2 linked regions of the Cellvibrio sp. PSBB006 genome follow. The protein of the gene in region 1 purifies or fractionates together with the protein of each later gene. This does not show direct contact. Links are inferred from orthologs where the notes say so. Each region holds a gene or a part of one and is shown on either strand. Other genes may lie near its edges. The genes, in order: CBR65_RS05930 and CBR65_RS21575.

Evidence for each region.
Region 2: the proteins of CBR65_RS05930 (region 1) and CBR65_RS21575 purify together in Escherichia coli (affinity purification with mass spectrometry, with the first as the bait; 2 studies listed by BioGRID). This does not show direct contact. The link is inferred for Cellvibrio sp. PSBB006 from one-to-one orthologs.

The regions. Positions count from the first base shown.
Region 1 is NZ_CP021382.1:1,418,119-1,427,398, forward strand. The notes cover bases 2,259-5,182. They hold CBR65_RS05930 (DsbC family protein), read right to left. Parts: upstream 4,158-5,182; coding sequence 3,360-4,157; downstream 2,259-3,359. Other genes in these bases: CBR65_RS05925 (homoserine dehydrogenase), read right to left, coding at 2,259-3,203; xerD (site-specific tyrosine recombinase XerD), read right to left, coding at 4,222-5,121. Outside these bases: single-stranded-DNA-specific exonuclease RecJ, read right to left, coding at 1-388; thrC (threonine synthase), read right to left, coding at 470-1,867; more of CBR65_RS05925, read right to left, coding at 1,899-2,258; rplS (50S ribosomal protein L19), read right to left, coding at 5,296-5,652; tRNA (guanosine(37)-N1)-methyltransferase TrmD, read right to left, coding at 5,685-6,443; ribosome maturation factor RimM, read right to left, coding at 6,543-7,082; rpsP (30S ribosomal protein S16), read right to left, coding at 7,097-7,345; CBR65_RS05960 (beta-ketoacyl synthase), read right to left, coding at 7,536-9,280. UniProt on the Escherichia coli protein: Acts as a disulfide isomerase, interacting with incorrectly folded proteins to correct non-native disulfide bonds.
Region 2 is NZ_CP021382.1:5,172,154-5,181,370, reverse strand. The notes cover bases 3,447-6,307. They hold CBR65_RS21575 (peptidylprolyl isomerase), read left to right. Parts: upstream 3,447-4,566; coding sequence 4,567-5,049; downstream 5,050-6,307. Other genes in these bases: CBR65_RS21560 (ATP-binding protein), read right to left, coding at 5,963-6,307; CBR65_RS21565 (hypothetical protein), read right to left, coding at 5,320-5,862; CBR65_RS21570 (hypothetical protein), read right to left, coding at 5,092-5,277; CBR65_RS21580 (DUF3108 domain-containing protein), read left to right, coding at 3,815-4,531; purN (phosphoribosylglycinamide formyltransferase), read left to right, coding at 3,447-3,654. Also shown: DnaA regulatory inactivator Hda, read right to left, coding at 1-533; CBR65_RS21595 (DUF2066 domain-containing protein), read right to left, coding at 556-1,722; purM (phosphoribosylformylglycinamidine cyclo-ligase), read left to right, coding at 1,940-3,001; more of purN, read left to right, coding at 3,001-3,446; more of CBR65_RS21560, read right to left, coding at 6,308-8,386; CBR65_RS21555 (biliverdin-producing heme oxygenase), read right to left, coding at 8,407-8,985. UniProt on the Escherichia coli protein: Folding helper with both chaperone and peptidyl-prolyl cis-trans isomerase (PPIase) activities. Chaperone activity prevents aggregation of unfolded or partially folded proteins and promotes their correct folding.

The sequences.
Region 1 (9,280 bases):
TGAGGTCTGGCTGCTGAGCCGCAGCGACGGTGACAATTTCCGGTGTTAATCCATATCCGTACTCAAACCGATTCGGCACCAGAAAATCGACTGAAGGCAAACCCATAGCGCGCAATGCAAGTACAGCCAGAGCGCAACTGGTTGCACCGTCCGCATCAAAGTCACCCACGATCATAATTTTTGCCTGCGCCACCACAGCATCAGCCAATAAATTAACCGCCTCGGACAACCCCTTGAAACTGGGTTTTTGCAACAGTGTCAAGTGGTGTTGTAACTCTTCATCCTGTTTGACACCACGCGCACAGTAAACCCGCTGCAACAGTGCAGGCAGTTGGTTGTTCAAGCCAGCTGATACGATGGGGTCGCGACGGCGAATCACTTTTTGCATGAAAAAATCCGCTAACAATAAAAAACAAAACGCTGCTTCAGTGGCCCAAAGCAGCGTTCACAGGTTGAGCAGCAATCAGAATCAGCGACGCAAATTCTCAGCCATAAATTGCTGCACTTTTTCCAGATTCTGTGGCAATACCGTATAACGCTCCTCGCGTTCAAACAGATCAGCCATATGATGCGGCAATTGCGGATCGGCCGCCTGCCCTGCTTTACGCACCGCTTCCGGAAATTTGGCCGGGTGAGCAGTTGCCAGACACACCATAGGAATATCCTGACGGCGACGGGTTTGTCGGGCCGCTTCAACACCGATTGCCGTGTGTGGATCTAGCAGATACTCGCAGTGATCGAATACTTCACTGATCACCTTGATGGTTGTGTCATCACTCACGCGGTAACTGCTGAATAACTCGCGAGCCCGCCCCAGAGCCGTTTCGCTCAGCGACATCTCACCGGATTTGAAATTATCCATTAATTGGCGAATGGCGTTGCCATCACGGTCGTACAAATCAAACAGCATGCGCTCGAAGTTGCTCGATACCATGATGTCCATGCTCGGCGACAGGGTATGTTGCAGCTGATGTTTGCTGTGATCATTGCTACTGATACAACGATGCAGGATGTCATTACTGTTGGTCGCAATCACCAATTGATCAATGGGTAATCCCATACGTTTGGCGAGATAACCGGCAAAGATATCGCCGAAATTTCCCGTCGGCACTGAGAAAGACACCGGACGATGCGGTGCGCCCAAGGCCACGGCAGCGTAAAAATAATAAACGATTTGGGCCATGATACGCGCCCAGTTAATCGAGTTGACAGCCACCAACTGGCGCCCCTCAGGTAAGAAAGACTGATTACCGAAGCTGGCTTTCACCATGTTCTGGCAATCATCAAAATTACCTTCGAGGGCAATGTTGTGAACGTTAGTTTCCAACACTGTGGTCATCTGCCGACGTTGCACGTTAGAGACGCGATTGTGCGGATGCAAGATAAAGATATCGATGTTGTCGCAGCGGCGGCAGCCTTCAATTGCCGCTGATCCGGTATCACCAGATGTCGCGCCCATCACGACGACTTTCTGGTTACGCTTCTTCAGCAAATGATCTAGCAAATGACCGAGAAATTGCAGCGCAAAATCCTTAAAAGCCAGCGTTGGCCCTTGAAACAACTCCAGCACCCATTCGTTGTGGCCGGTTTGCACCAAAGGTGCGATGGCATCGTGACGAAACACGTTATAAGACGAGGCGATGATGCGCTTCAGTTCATCATCCGACAATGCACCCGCGACAAAAGGATTAATTACCTTGAATGCCAACTCCTGATAAGAAAGGCCGGACCAGGACGCAATTTCCTCGGCAGAAAATGTCGGCAGGCTTTCAGGAACGTAAAGACCACCATCGGGCGCCAGACCAGTAAGAACCACTTCTTCAAATGTCAGTGCCGGTGCCTGACCGCGAGTGCTGATATATTTCACGCTAATAACCTGTGCTAAAAAGATTGATAATTTATTTCAACGATTCCATACGAATACGCGTAACCGGTGCGGTGATTGAATCCAGTGTTTCAATCGTGGTGATCGCCGCCACAATATGTTTTTCCAGCGCACGATTGGTCAATAAAATCAGCGGTACGGTTTCTTCGTCATCTTTGGCTTCTTTCTGAATCAACGCTTCGATACTGATGCCGGAGTCACTGAGAATTTGCGCAACCTTCGATAAAACACCCGGCTTGTCGAGTGCCGACATGCGCAAGTAATACGCTGTTTCCACCTCTTCAATGGGCAGTATCGCTTTATCACGCAGGTTTTCCTGCTGAAAGCCGAGATATGGCACACGGTGCTCAGGATCTGCAGTTAACGTTCGTGCAACATCAACGATATCAGCAATTACTGCCGAAGCCGTAGGCTCAGCACCAGCACCAGCACCGTAGTATAGCGTCGGGCCAACCGCATCACCCTTGACCACAATAGCGTTCATAACCCCGTTAACATTTGCGATCAAACGTTTTTCAGGGATTAACGTCGGGTGCACACGCAACTCAATCCCATTCGGGCTGCGGCGAGCAATACCCAGATGCTTGATTCGGTAGCCCAACTCTTCCGCATAGGTCACATCTTGTGGCGATACGCGCGTGATACCTTCGGTGAAAACTTTATCGAATTGCAGCGGAATCCCAAATGCCAGCGAGGCCAGAATCACCAGCTTATGCGCGGCATCAATGCCCTCCACATCGAAGGTGGGATCGGCTTCTGCATAACCTAACGCCTGAGCTTCTTTTAAGACATCCTCAAATGCCCGGCCTTTATCACGCATCTCAGTCAGAATAAAGTTGCCGGTACCATTGATGATACCCGCCAGCCACTCGATCTTGTTGGCTGACAAACCTTCACGAATCGCTTTGATAATCGGAATACCACCGGCCACCGCAGCCTCAAATGCAACAGTGACACCCTTGGCGTTGGCCGCAGCAAAGATTTCGTTACCGTGATGGGCAATTAGCGCTTTGTTGGCGGTAATCACGTGCTTGCCATTGGCAATCGCTCGCAGCACCAGATCCTTTGCTACCGTTGTTCCGCCGATCAGTTCGACCAGAATGTCGACCTCAGGGTTGTCAGCGACCGCGAAGATATCGCGGGTTACATTAAACGAAGCGGTATCGCAGTTGGGGTTGTCGCGGCGAGCGGCAATCTGGGCAATCGTAATATCACAACCGGCTCTGGCATTAATAACGCGCCCATTGCGCGTCAATACATTAACGGTGCCACTGCCTACGGTCCCAAGACCGCAGATACCTATTTTGACCGGTTTCAAGATGGTGTCCCCTGCGAATAGAAATTGAACAGAAAAGCGCTCAACTGAGCAAAAGACGGCAACCTTACTGAGCTGTATCGAGAGTGTCAATCAGCCAATGGAAATCTCCCGCTTCGCCTGATGGCAAAGCGGGAGCAGCTTGCAGAATGGAATTAATTAAATACCCAACGCCTGGGCCATTTGCTCCGGAGGCATGTATCCCGGCATCAACCGACCATCGGGAAACCATACCGCCGGGGTACCGTTGACACCGATCTGGCCACCCAATTTGAAATCCTCTGCCACAGGGTTTTTGTCGCATTTGGCGGGCGGAACCTGCTGGTCATTTTTCAGGGCCGTCAGAGCAGCCTGTTGATCTTTGGAGCACCAGGCAGTCACCAACTTATCTGCTGAAGCGCTCGGAACGCCTGCGCGCGGGTATGCCAGATAACGAATCTCGATACCCAGGTCATTGTACCCAGGCTTTTTCTGACCCTGATCGTCGTAGGCATGGATTTGCTTGTGAAGCAGCCGGCAATAACCGCAATCGATATCGGTGAAGACATAGACCACAGCCTTGGTCTTCTCCTTGGGCTTGAAGATAATCGTATCTTTGGGGTCAATCTTGGACAGCAAACGTTTGCGTTCCTCTACCACGTAGGGATCTTCAAAACGGGAGAAGCCGTTTGCATCAATGGAGAAGATTTCACCAGCAATAAATTTATCGCCATCGGGAGTGACATACAGTGTTGGGCCGCCGGTAACCTGCACCTGATACAAGCCATCGATAGGTGCTGGACGGGGCTCACCAAATTGAATTTCGGGGCGCGCTTGTTTCAAGCGCTCGCTGATAATTTTCTCGGGCGACTTACGCGAAAGCATACCCGCACCACTGGCCTCTTCAGCCATGGATAACACGGGGACTGACAATAAAGCCCCGGCACTCAACAGGCCGATAATCGTTCTTTTAATCATAATCATGTCCTAATTGCGGCTAAGAAATTTCAAAATTTTGCCAATTGTAACGTCTAGTTTATTGTTAACCTCGGGGATGGTGCTCGGCATGCTGAGCTTTCATCCGGGTACGCGCCACATGGGTGTATATCTGGGTAGTCGACAAATCGCTGTGCCCCAGTAATAACTGCACAACCCGTAGATCTGCACCATGATTCAGAAGATGCGTGGCAAAAGCATGACGCAGGGTATGCGGCGACAAGGGTTTATCAATACCTGCAACCTGCGCCCAATACTTGATGCGATGCCAGAAGGTCTGGCGAGTCATCGGCTGAGCACGCGTACTGGGGAAGACTATCTCATCCGGGCAATTATGCAACAACATAGGTCTCGCTTCACGCAAATAGCGCGTCAACCAGGCAGACGCTTCCTCCCCCATGGGAATCAATCGCTCCTTGCTCCCCTTACCCATTACCCTCAACACATTCTGACGCAGATTGACTTGGGACATCTGCAAACTAACCAACTCGGTAACCCGCAAACCACAAGCGTATAACACCTCTAACATGGTGCGATCACGCAGCCCGATCGGATCATCCAGTGTGGGCGCGGCCAACAAACTCTCAACATCAGCTTCAGTCAAGGACTTCGGCAACGCACGCGGTAGCTTGGGGTTCTCCACCAACGCCAGGGGATTTTCCTTAACAGTTCCTTCACGAAGTTGGTAACGATAAAAGCCACGCACACAAGACAAAAATCTGGCTGTGGAGCGGCTGGAAATTTTTTGTTCGTGGCGATACGCCAGATAATGTAAAAGGCTTTGCGAGTCTACACTCAGAAGCCCCATTTCATTTTTATTCAACCATTGTGCAAACGCCGACAGATCGGCGCGATAAGATTCCAATGTATTTTGACTTAAGCCCTTTTCCATCCAGACTGCGTCCAGATAGTGCTCAAGCAGCAAAGAATCTTCATTTGACAGCATGCTGGGCCTTAATCAACCAGTGGCAATTGCGCTCAGGGAATATCTACCCGCTATTATTGCCAGCAGATAGGACAAACAACAACCGTATAAATTCAACCTGCCCTAAGAACAAAAAGGCCGGAGCAGTTTCCCGCTCCGGCCTTTTTGTTATCGGAAGATACTTTATCCGATTTATTACACCAGCTTCTCTTTAATACGAGCCGCTTTACCGGTGAGGTCACGCAAGTAGTACAACTTGGCTTGACGCACATCACCACGACGCTTCAGAGCAACGCTCTCTACTTGTGGGCTGTGGGTTTGGAACGTCCGCTCAACGCCTACACCGTGGGAAATTTTACGCACGGTGAAAGCAGAGTTCAGGCCGCGATTGCGCTTGGCAATAACAACACCTTCAAATGCCTGCAAACGCTCACGGTTACCTTCGATAACCTTTACTTGAACAACAACGGTATCACCCGGTGAAAATTCGGTGACTTCTTTTTTCAGTTGTTCGTTTTCCAGTGCCTGGATAATTGGGTTTTTGCTACTCATGGTTTTGCTCCTGAGAGTCTGTAGCTTCACAGCTAGAGTTTGTCGTTTTCAAGGTCTCGACGAAAGTCCGTCAACAGCACCTGCTGTTCCTCGGTTAATGTTATTACTTGCAATAAATCTGGCCGTTTAAGCCAGGTTCGCCCCAGCGCCTGTTTAAGGCGCCAGCGCCGAATCTGTTCGTGATTGCCGGATAACAATACATCCGGAACCCGCATATCTTCATATACTTCTGGACGCGTGTAGTGCGGACAGTCCAGTAAGCCTTCGGTAAAAGAATCCTGCTCAGCCGATTGAGCGTGATTTAACGCACCAGGTATCAAGCGGGTCACCGCATCAATCAATACCATAGCCGGCAACTCACCACCGCTGACCACATAATCACCGATGGACCATTCTTCATCCACCATCGTCTGAATCAAGCGCTCATCAATTCCTTCGTAGCGCCCGGCAACCAGAATCATGTTGGTGTAACGCGACAGCTCAACCACACCTTTCTGATCAAGAGGCCTGCCCTGAGGTGACAGGTAAATAACCCTCGCCGCTTCCCCGGCCCAGCTTTTTGCAGCCTGGATCGCATCGCGCAAAGGCTGCACCATCATCACCATTCCCGGGCCGCCACCGTAAGGGCGATCATCCACCGTACTATGGCGATCCGAGGTAAATTCCCGGGGATTCCAACATCTGATTGAAATCAGATCCTGCTTTACCGCCCGAGCAGTAATACCGCTCCGGGTTATGGCTTCAAACATCTCGGGAAAGAGCGTTATGACCGCAACTTTTAATGGAGTCACCACCATCGCCTCGGCTGAATGCTTCCCATTTATCGAGTCAGGTGTCGAGGTAGAAGGTTGCTGCTCTGAATGCACCAAACTGCCCTCTGTTCGCTCGCTCTAGAATTCCGGGTCCCAATCTACCCGCATTTCCCCCGCTGTCAAATCAACCGCGAGGACAAACTGCCCAGGCACATAAGGGATCAATCGCTCGCGCTGATCGATACTCTGGTCATCCGGCCCAACGACAATGACATCATTCGCACCGGTTTCCATTAACTTGATTACACGGCCCAGTCGCTGAGGCGAATCACCAAAGGTGGTAATAACCGCCAGGCCTTCCAGTTGATTCCAGTAGTATTCACCTTCATCAAGCTCCGGCAGCAGGTGGCGCTCCACCGCGATATCGACGCTGGTGAACAATGCCGCCTGCTCGCGATCATCAATACCTTTGATATGCGCTACAAACCCCTTACCGTGAGGTCGAGCTTCATCGACTTCGACCTGCTTCACACCATGCGCTGTTTTCAGCCACCACGGGTTATACGCGAACACATCATCAGCATTTTCGGTGTAAGAGTGGATCTTTAACCAGCCCTTCACACCGTATAACGCCGTAATACGCCCAATATTTACCAGATCCAATGTAGCGGTACTCATCAGGCGCAGGCTGCTTAGGCGGCCTTTTTACTGTCTTTGATCAATTGCGCTACGCGCTCGCTCATTTGTGCACCTTGGCTAACCCAGTGTTCGAGACGCTCGGTGTTAACACGCAGACGCTCTTCCTGACCACGGGCAACGGGGTTAAAGAAGCCCACGCGCTCAATAAAACGACCATTACGGGCGCTACGGCTGTTAGTGACAGTCAGGTGATAAAACGGACGCGCTTTGGAACCGCCGCGAGACAGACGAATAGTTACCATTGAGGTTTTCTTCCTGTTTAGAAAAATTCAGTACCGATCAAGGCGGTACCCTGGTTAAAAAAATAGTTACGCGCACGTGAGTGCAGCGAAAGGCGCGGTATTCTAAGGGAAAGGATCAGGTTTGTATAGCCTGAAGAATAGCTGCGAACAACCCATACGCTGTCCGCAGATTCAATAAACCAATTCAGCCTCAAACCATATCGTCAAAGCGATTCGTGAAGGCGAGATCAATGGGTCGGGCAAAGCCTGGCAGAGTCACAGACGTGTTATCCATGTCAATCTGGCTCTCGTCAATTAGCCCTTCGCCGAAGTGGTAGATTGTCTGGAAATGGCCTTTTAGCGCTGCGGCATCATAAGCCTCTACAGCGGCCCGCGTTTGTTCCCGCTGCTGGAAGTATTTGTCCATACGTTCAGCACCGTAGCGGCGAGACAACATTTTTTCTACAACCTGAGGGGCGATCACGCCAGCCGTTGCGTTGTTGCCACCAAAGCCCTTGGAGTTCAGAAAGATGACATCGAGGGGTTGATCGCGGCGATCCAGATCTTGCAGGGGAAACTGTAGCCGCTCAGCAAATACATCATCTGCCACCTTATCAACCGTTTTGATTCCCGGCACCATGCCGTACTTAAAGATTCCCAGGGACGTAATAAGCTGCTCCCCACTGGCTGGCGAGAGAGAGTGACCCACATAGGCCTTCACCGCCGATACCGGCCACTGCTTGATATCGAATACCTTGGCCACCTGATCAAAAATTTGCGACTCGGTGACTCGATTTTGTGGCGTGCTGGAGCCATGTGCCTGGACCATAGAGCGCTGGCGAATAGCTTCGTCACCCACGATAGCCCGCGCGGCGGCAACCGCTTTTGCCATGGTGATGTAATTGCCTGGCCCGGGAGCTGAGATAGATTTTTTGAAACCGTCTGCATTAATAAAAACGTCACTGACCGCGCCATGGATATCAGCACCCAATTCAAGGGCAAGGGCATCATCCATCAGGACAACGTATTGACTGGCTTCGGCAATAGTAAACCCGCAATTATCACCAAAAGGGCGGCTCGTGCGACGCGGATCAGTTGCATCAGCGCCATCGAGCTTTTTCAGCTTCTCCTCACTGGCAAGCGCACCCATGGTGGCATAACCATCGATAATTTCGGGGGTAATCGGTGCTTCCGCATTACCCACAATCGCCACCCGGCACTTACCACTGGCAATGTCTTCCACGGCAGCACGAAGGTTATATAAAAAAGAGGCACAGGCACCGGCTATCGCCCCGGTATGCCCCACGCTACCCAGAATGTACGCATTGACGAAGTCAGCCGGCATACTGCTCAAGCCGAGCGGACATTGCTTGGTACTGACGCGCCCCCCTTTCAAACGGGACTGCAATAACCCACCGAAGCCGTTTTCATCCATTTGGCTCATCACGTTACTGGCGTATACACCTATTTCATCTGGCTTGACTGCATTTGCTATCGTGAGCCAGTCAATGCCGACAGAGCGCACCGCATCAGAGGCGCCAATGACAGCCAATTGCAACGCGCGAGGGTGAAAATGGGAATTGTAAAGAGCACCAGGATCAAATCCGCGCGGTAGCTGACCCGCAGACTTCACCGGCATATCGCGGTAGCTATCCAGCTTGACGGTCAAATTGTCCGCAAGAGTAACCTTGACGCGGCCCGCTTCCAGCTCCTCGACTTCCCAATGTTGAGGAACCGGCTCCGGAAGATCGCGTCGGCTCATTTCAAACACCAGCGGTTGCGAACCGCTACTCAGGACCGCACTCTTTTGCCAATGCGCGGCGTCCACATCAAAGAATGTTTTTTCAATGCGGCGAATCAAAGTGCCATCGAGTACTGCCGCCCCAAACTCCGATTCAATCTCATCCAACGTCAGGGGCTGATCATTTTCAATACGGATGTACTGTGACTCATCCA
Region 2 (9,217 bases), 3.8 Mb from region 1 along the record:
TCGTCGCTCAGCAGTTGGACCTGATAAGTCATCCCCCACTGTAATCGTGATCGCAGGTCTTCCAGATGAATCGGTAATTCGCGGGGACTCTGCTCAGCGGCCACCACCAGACATTTGCCACTTTCGCGCAGACTGTTATAGAGGTTGAACAACGCCAACTCCCAGTCCGGGCGGCCCGCGACCGCCGTCAAATGATCGATACACAAGTAATCCAGCGTCCCCAGATCAGCGAAAAGTTCGGCGGGCGCATAACCCGCAAGATCTGCCAGTGGCAGATACTGCATGCTCATTCCCCGCGACTGGGCATAGTGACAACCGGCCTGCAAAAGATGCGTCAGTCCACTGCCGGAGGCGCCCCAGAGATACACAAAGGTTTCTCTGGTGACTTCTGTCGGACCACCTGAGATCTGGTCACGCATAAAGGCAACCACTTCCGCATTGTGAGAACCGGCAGGAGCATAGAAATTATCAAAGGTGGCGTCATCATTCAGACTGACCCCCAGAGATAATTGTTGTGGTATATGCGTCATCATCAGATCATCCACCGACTCACGGTCAATCCTGCCAACGATATACCAGTGGATTAGCCAGGGAACCGCGTGCCTGGGGAAAACCGCTCAGTTCACTGCCACCCAAACCATCGGCGCCAGTATCCATGCCATTGGTTGCTGCCGGAGGTCGATAGGCCTCTACGGGTTGCACGGTAATGGATTCAGATTCCACCGGGAAAAGCTTTTTCCCCAATTCCAGGGTACTGAGCAACAACGACAGGTCACCTTCGGTATGCAGGCGGATCAACAGGCGATCCTGTTGTGCGGTCATCATCTCCACCCAGGTGACCATCGCCAGACCTTCGAGGTAACGTTGCACTTTCTTGTAGGTCGCAAAGTCGCGCACATCCCCAACCCGAATGACAATCGCACCTGAACCGCCTTCGCTGGGGGTGATGGCATAAAGCCGGGCAAAATAGTCGGCGGTGGTATTGATGGCCTGCACAAACAGACTGGGGATTTCGGCACTTTGCGTATCAAAACTCTGGTTCGCAGAAGCGTGCAACAGCTGCCAGTTGGCACGCCATAACCCACCGGACTCACGATAGCGCCCCACCAGAATGGCGTCTGGTTTATAACGCTCTGACGCAGCACGAATGCTCGCGTCATCCATATTCCATAGGCTGTCCGAACCGAGGGCGATGTTGTCTTCAAAATCGTGCATAGGCAACAACAAGGGTATGCCGCGCAAGGCTGCCTGATCATAAAGCGCCTTACGCGCTTCATCTTCCAATACCCGATGAGTGGTGCCGGAAGCATCGGTCATGATTTGCCACACAAGCAACTTGGGGCGATTTGCTGGCCACAACGGCAAGCGTGCTTCGCGCAGGAGCTTTTCAATGGCTTGAGGGGAAAACTTGAGGATGAGCTTGATCGCCCGAACTTGCTGACCTTCGACTTCAAGTTGCTCGTCGGTAGAGGCATAGCTGTATTCATACAGATAACCCTGGGCCTGACTCAATGCCTCGCGCACCTTGGGGTGTTCCAGAGCGGCGCTGTCACCGGACACTCGCCAGATAACTTCACCCAGGCTGACGCGCATGGCGGTGTTGCGCTCTGCCTGAGACTGGGAGGTCACCAGGGCTTCCGCACGATATACCTGGACTACCTGCTCGGCCATGCTGGTGGCTGTGCAGACACTAAGCAGCAAAAACGTCAAAAGTCGTAACAAAATCTGCCCCTGAAACAATCCTGGTGAAAAGAATATACGCATGGCTGATCAGACAGCGCGGCGAAAGTTCGGCATTGTAGCAGGCAATAGCGCGGAACGAAGCGACCTGATTCGATATTTGCGGCCAGCGCGCGCCATCAATACCACCCTAAGCAGCGATTAGCTGGTAGAATGGCGGCCTTTTTTTGAAACCCTCTGCGCGAGCGAATCCCACTCTATGAGCGAACAACAACCTCCTGTCACTTCCCTGAGTTACAAAGATGCCGGCGTTGATATTGATGCCGGTGATGCCCTGGTCGAGCGAATCAAAGGGGTAGCCAAACGTACCCGCCGCCCTGAGGTGATGGCAGGTCTTGGCGGTTTTGCGGCCCTGTGTGAAATCCCCAAGGGATATCGCGAGCCGGTTCTGGTTTCGGGTACCGACGGCGTGGGCACCAAACTTCGTTTGGCTATGAATCTGGGCAAGCATGACACCATCGGCATCGACCTGGTGGCTATGTGTGTCAACGATTTGGTGGTAACCGGTGCCGAACCGCTGTTCTTCCTCGACTATTACGCCACCGGCAAGCTCAATGTCGATGTTGCCGCTGCGGTTGTTTCCGGCATTGGCGACGGGTGTGAAATGGCAGGTTGCGCATTGGTCGGCGGCGAAACTGCCGAAATGCCCGGCATGTATGAGGGCGAGGATTACGATCTGGCCGGTTTTTGCGTTGGCGTGGTGGAAAAGTCCGCAATTCTCGACGGCAGCCAGGTTAAAGCCGGTGACGCATTGATCGCCATAACCTCCAGCGGCCCGCACTCAAACGGCTATTCTCTGGTGCGCAAAATCATTGATGTGAGCAAAGCGGATCTGAACCAGGATTGTGGTGGCAAACCGCTGAGCGATGCATTGATGGCGCCGACACGTATCTATGTCAAATCCGTGTTGCGCTTGATTAAAGAATCCCGTGTGAATGCACTTGCACATATCACCGGCGGTGGGCTGACTGAGAACATACCGCGTGTTTTACCGGATGATTGCAAAGCCGTTATCGATACCCAAAGCTGGGAGTTACCCGCTGTTTTCCAATGGTTGCAACGCAGTGGTAACGTAGCAATGCGGGAGATGTACCGCACCTTTAACTGCGGTGTGGGCATGGTTATCGCTGTGCCTGACGATGAAAAAGACAACGCATTGAAGATTCTTGCAGACGCCGGTGAAACACCTTTTGTTGTGGGTTATATCGCCAAGGCGCAAGCGGATGAAGCGCAGGTAGAGTTACAGGGGCTGGCCGTTTAATGAGTTCACCACGCACACGTGTTGTTGTATTGATCTCCGGCAGCGGCAGTAATTTACAGGCAATTATTGACGGCATGCAGAACACTGAGCTGCCTATCGATATTGCCGCTGTCATCAGCAACCGCCCTGCCGTGTTCGGCCTGGAACGCGCCGAAAAAGCCGGTATTCCCGCTCTGGTTCTGGATCACAAACAATTCGATGATCGTGAATCATTTGATCAAAAGTTGGCGCAACTGATTGACAGCTATCAACCGGATTTAGTCGTGCTCGCCGGCTTCATGCGCATCCTTACCACCACTTTTACCCGACACTATGCGGGACGCATGTTGAACATTCACCCCTCATTGCTGCCCAAATACCAGGGTTTACACACCCACCAACGGGTGCTGGATGCGGGTGAAGCTGAACACGGTGTGACTGTGCATTTTGTCACAGAGGAGCTTGATGGTGGACCGGCGGTTATACAGGCTAAAATTTCTATTGAATCGGTAGATGATGCGGTCAGTCTCGCCAAACGGGTTCAACAGCAGGAACACATTATTTATCCACTTGCGGTGAAATGGTTTGCTGAAGGTCGCTTGCGTATGGATGACGGTGCGGTATTTCTGGATAACGAACTTTTACCGCCGTCCGGTTATCTAATCAATGCATGACAATGTGGTGGGTGTGCCCAGCGGAAATAACCACGATCACTTTTTTATCCGTAGCATTCATCACAAACGCTGATTGTTGCGTTTTTTACAGCAAAGCTATTCGTTGCGGAATTTTTCATCGAAGACCCATTCGTCGCAGAATCATAAGGATTGCCTGACTATGCAAAAAAAACATGTCTTACTGTTCTTATTTACCCTCTGCTTTGCTTTCGCCTCCCGTGCAGCCGAATTGCCCAAGAGTTTCTCCAATGAATACACGTCCACCGCGCTGGGCTTCAAAGTCACCGTCACCCATTCGCTAACACCGCAAGACGATGGCACCTATCTGATGCGTTTTTTTGCGCGGTCCTGGTTTGCCAGCATTGACGAAACCAGTCGCTTGCGTATCGACGAAGAAAAGCAGCAGATCATTCCCTTGCATTACAAATACGCACGCCGAGTCCTCGGTCGTGATCGCGATGCAGAGTTAACTTTTGACTGGGCCACAAAAACCGTCACCAACAATGTGCAAAATACCACCTGGAAGATGGATATCGCACAGCGCGTGCAAGATAAGCTCAGCTATCAGCTGCAACTGCAACAGGATCTGGTCAACAATAAGGAAGAACTGGTTTACCAGATTGCCGACGGCGGCCGCTTGAAAGAATACGGTTTTGAGATCGTCGGTGAAGAAATGCTTGAAACCCCTTTGGGCAAGGTGAATACGGTTAAAGTCAAACGCAGCCGCGAAAATGACGACCGTGTCACTTATGCCTGGTTAGCCAAGGATTGGGATTATCTGTTAGTGCGCCTGCAACAGGAAGAAGACGGCGATGCTTACACCATTTATCTCGGCAAAGCCGAAGTCAACGGCAAGAAAATTAAACGTTTTGATTGACGTCATCTTTAAACCACAACCCCAAAAGGCTTTTTATGAATATCTCCAACAACTGCGTTGCCAGTTTTCACTACACCCTGACAGACAGCACTGGCAAAGTGTTGGATTCCTCTGAAGGTCAGGAGCCGCTTTCTTATCTCCACGGTGCGGGAAACATTATCCCCGGTCTGGAAAAAGCTCTGGTAGGAAAAGCGGTGGGTGACAAATTAAACGTGTCCGTAGCTGCCGCCGAAGCTTATGGCGAGCGCGACGATGCCATGGTCCAACAACTGGATTCCAGTATGTTTTCCGGTATTGATCAAATTGAAGTGGGTATGGAATTTCATGCCGAAACCGAACACGGTTTACAAGTCGTCACCGTCACCGGTGTGGAAGGCGATCAGGTTACCATTGACGGCAACCATCCCCTAGCTGGTGTTGACCTGAACTTTGATGTGGAAGTCACTGATGTGCGTGAAGCGACTGAGGATGAAATCGCTCATGGCCACGCTCATGGCGCCGGCGGCCATCACCATTAATAAGTAAATGATACGGGCCGTTTAGCGGTCCGTATCGCTTATTTATTTAGCCTCTACCTTTTGTTCGCCGCATCGCTCACATTTATACACAGTCACCAGTTTTCCCTGCTTCACGTCAAACTGCTTTTCCTTCACCACCGCCCACTTATGAAAACCACTGCGACATAAGGTTTTTCCCTTGTGTTTTTCAAAAGGACTCTTTCTTTTAAAGGGCAGGATGTCGGCCATACAGGTACCGAAGGGGTGAATGTGGTGGAAATTTTTTGGCGTTTACCAACTGAAGACGTCGTCTTCATCCGGTGCATAATAACGATCAGCCGTAATGGCATCCACCGGTAATGTATCAGCCAATAATCGATTGACATCGTTTTGCACGATATCGATGAGTTTCAACTCTTCATCGCGATTCATGGATTCCACCAGGGCATTACCCCAAATGGCCACATGGCGGGTAAAGATCTTACGGGTATTGGTTTTTTTTGCCCATTCACCGGCAATGGCGCGGCCAACAGCGTACATCTTGGTATCCACTTCCTGCGCGACTTGCGGATTCTCTATCTGCACAACCAGATCCTGCGTCACGTCCAGCCACCCGCGACGGTACAGCTCCCATCCCTCGTAATAGCGTTTCACCCAGACCAGATATTCATCCAGGGTTTGCTCCTGCTGATTCCGCAAATCCTCTGCGTAAATCTGCTCAAAATAAGCAAGGGATGGTGCGCCTTCGGGCCAGCTGCGGTGAACAGTTTGTTGTGTGGCGCACGCCGTCAGCAGGACGAGTAGCGCCAGAGATTTAATGAGCTTGATAATCATGAAACCAAAAGATAGTCAGTGAGATGCCAAATGAGGCGGTACTTTACCACAGCTGTGTGACCGGATGATTAACGAGGCTTCAGCCATGCCGGAAGACATTCTAATCCTCAAGAAAAGAATCAGCCAGGACCTGTTCTTCCGGTGCTGCAGCATCCATGGCACCCCGCAACGGCAATTGAATAAAAAAGGCGGTACCCTCACCTAATTCGCTACGCGCCCAGATCTTACCGCGGTGGCTGTCCACTATCTTGCGGCATACAGCCAGACCCAATCCGGTGCCATGATAATCTTCGTTGGATTTATGCAGGCGGCTGAAAAGCCCGAAAATTTTCTCCTCATATTCCTTTTCAAAACCAATGCCATTATCACGAATCTCGAAGGTGGCAGTATCAGCAGTTTCCTCAACCCGGGTGATACTGATTTGGGGAACCGCACCGTTCTGCACGAACTTGATAGCATTTTGCATCAGATTCTGGAACAGCCGATTAATTTGCGCCGCGTCGGCACAGATGCCACCCAAGTCACCGACATGAATCTGGGCACCTGACTCTTCTATCGCAACATGGAGATTGGACAACACATCTCTCATGATGTCATTCAGGTTAACGTAGCGAATACTTTCCCCGGTGACACCAATACGTGAGAAGGATAACAAGTCTACAACCAACATCTGCATGCGGTTGGCCGCCTTGATCATGCGCCGCAGGTAATCCTGACTGCGCGTATCCAGCTGATCGGAAAAATTATGCAGCCGATCACCCAGAACCTGAATCTTACGCAAGGGTTCCTGCAAGTCATGGGAAGCAATATACGCAAACTGCTCCAGCTCCTTATTTGACGCTTGCAGGGCACGCAACGACAACTCCAACTCCTGCTGGACTTTTTCGCGCTCGCGGATTTCCTGCTCAAGTGACAAGGTACGCTGAGCAATCTTACGTTCCAGGTCTGCATTGCGCTCGCGCAAGAGTTCTGTGTTCACCATCAGATAATTCTGCATGGTGTTACGAAATTTCAACACATTGCGAATTTCAATTTCATTGAAGGGTGCTGAGGTAAAGCGCACCTTTTCCTTCCACAACTCGAAAGAGCGTCGCGGCATCAATCGATGACTACCATCATCCAGGAACTCGATCGTCTTTTCCGGTTTACCACCCCAGTGTCTGGTATTCATTACCTCCGGCCGGACCCATAAAAAAAACTGCCGATCCGTGAATGACAAGACAATAAACAGAATACCGCTGGCGACTCCGGCAAATTCACGGAACTCAGGATTGATATCGGATAACTTGTGCGTGTGAAATAAAAATGACTTACCGACTTTGGTAAACAACCAATCCACCAATTGTTCAGTTTGCTCATCCGAAGGGGTGCGACCATAACTTTCGGCATGTCCTTCAAGATTCCACACCACGCCTTCAGCATTGGCCAGCCCCAGCATCGCAGGAATGTCCTTCCGCAAACCATCCACGTAATTCACAACCTGCACCATGTTTTCCGCCAGACGCGCATTCAACGCCAGCAATTCGGAATCGTATAATCGCGCTTGCGAACGATCATTGGTCGTAATGAGGTGTGAGATCAGTACGCTGAGAAACAAGGCTGCTTCTCGCGTTTCAACGGAAACCTTATGTGGAGAATAGTGGTGGCAGGCGATCAGTCCCCACAGGTGATCATCCACAATAATGCTGATTGACATGGAGGCACAAACGCCCATGTTCTTCAGATACTGAATATGAATAGGCGATACACTTCGCAACATACTGAACCCGAGATCAGTGGGGCCGTCTGTATCCGGGTGCAGCAGCGGAACCAGAGCGCTGGGCTGAGCATTGACATCGGCAATAATGCGCACTTTGTTTTTGACATACAGCGAACGTGCCTGGGCAGGAATATCAGACTCCGGGAAGTGCTGCCCCAGAAAAGAATTTAATTTATCCACCTTGGATTCAGCGATGACTTCGCCGTTATACTCGTGATCAAACCGATACAACATCACCCGATCATATCCCGTAAGATCCCGAACCTCGGCTACGGAACGCTCAAAGATAGCCTGCAATTCTGCATGCTCACTGAGGGAGCGCGTAAACTCCTTAATCTTATGATAATAGCTGGCATATTGAATACTGATATCCTGCGGAGACTGTTCCACATCAATCAATACAAGGTCACCCTCACAGTGAAACACCGCATCAAAGAGCACATTCTCTACCAAGCTGGGCGACAGCTTTACTTTGATGGAGTTAGCAGTGCGGGCATATTTGGATTCAGAATTTAGCGCAACATTTAGAAACGTATAAAAACTCTCTCCCAATAGTTCAGTCACCTTCTTGCCCAGGAAAAAATCGGCAGGCTCGCCGGTAAAGCGAATAATATTTTCGCTAACCTGTTTAATAATAAAATCATGTCTGCCAATCACGACCAACATGCCGTGAGGCTGTATGGAACCCGGAATATGAATAGGCTCCTCATGGCAATTATCCAGGGTGACTGCAAAAGGCTTATGGGGGGATTTTTTCTCAATCATTGTTAATCATCCTCATCAGCTCATCGAATCCGAATCAAAAGAGAATAAATATATTCAAATGCTATTTTGGCCCCGCTTACTAACTGGTTGGCAGCTTGATTATTAGCCACAAAAAAACCATTCACAACCTGACCAAATTCGCTCCACATATCGCTGCGGTCACTACCATAGTTGGAAAAAAAATTTCCATACAACTCCACATTCATCCAATCGTATTTCATCAAATGATTGATGATAATCTTTCCACCCAATGTGGACCCTTCCATTACATACATCACACCCAAGGCAGCAGCCTCATTAGCGACACGGGGAAGAGGAGGAGCAGAGATATATGGCGCTTTTACAAAGTAGCCGCTTCGTAAATAGATCAAATCTTTTTTGAGAAGTTCGATCTTTGAGCGTTTTTTTAATAACTCTGATGTTAATGGGAAACCAGATATTGCCGACTCCAGCGAAGAGTAGGCTGCATAAAATGCATTAATCACATCGTAATACCGGCTCGGCGAAAGCTGGCAATCAAACAGCTTATTACGCAGAATATTTTCTGCATCTGCATGACAATCAGCCGTTTGTTTCTTCATTTCCAGCATGATGCTCATAGGCGAGCCCTCAAGGTAATGCGCGTTAACGTCATGCGCACTGATAAATAAAACTCATCATTAATTCGCTATACCCTCCAAACCACATTATTTGTATAAAAACAAACGCAGAAGCGAACTTTCTTGCCGCACGCGTTCATACATTTTGATATTGGGACTGGGCTGCTTTATCCAAAGTCATTTATATCGTTTGTGCAAAGCCTTTCACATTTCTGATCAATACCCGAAAAAT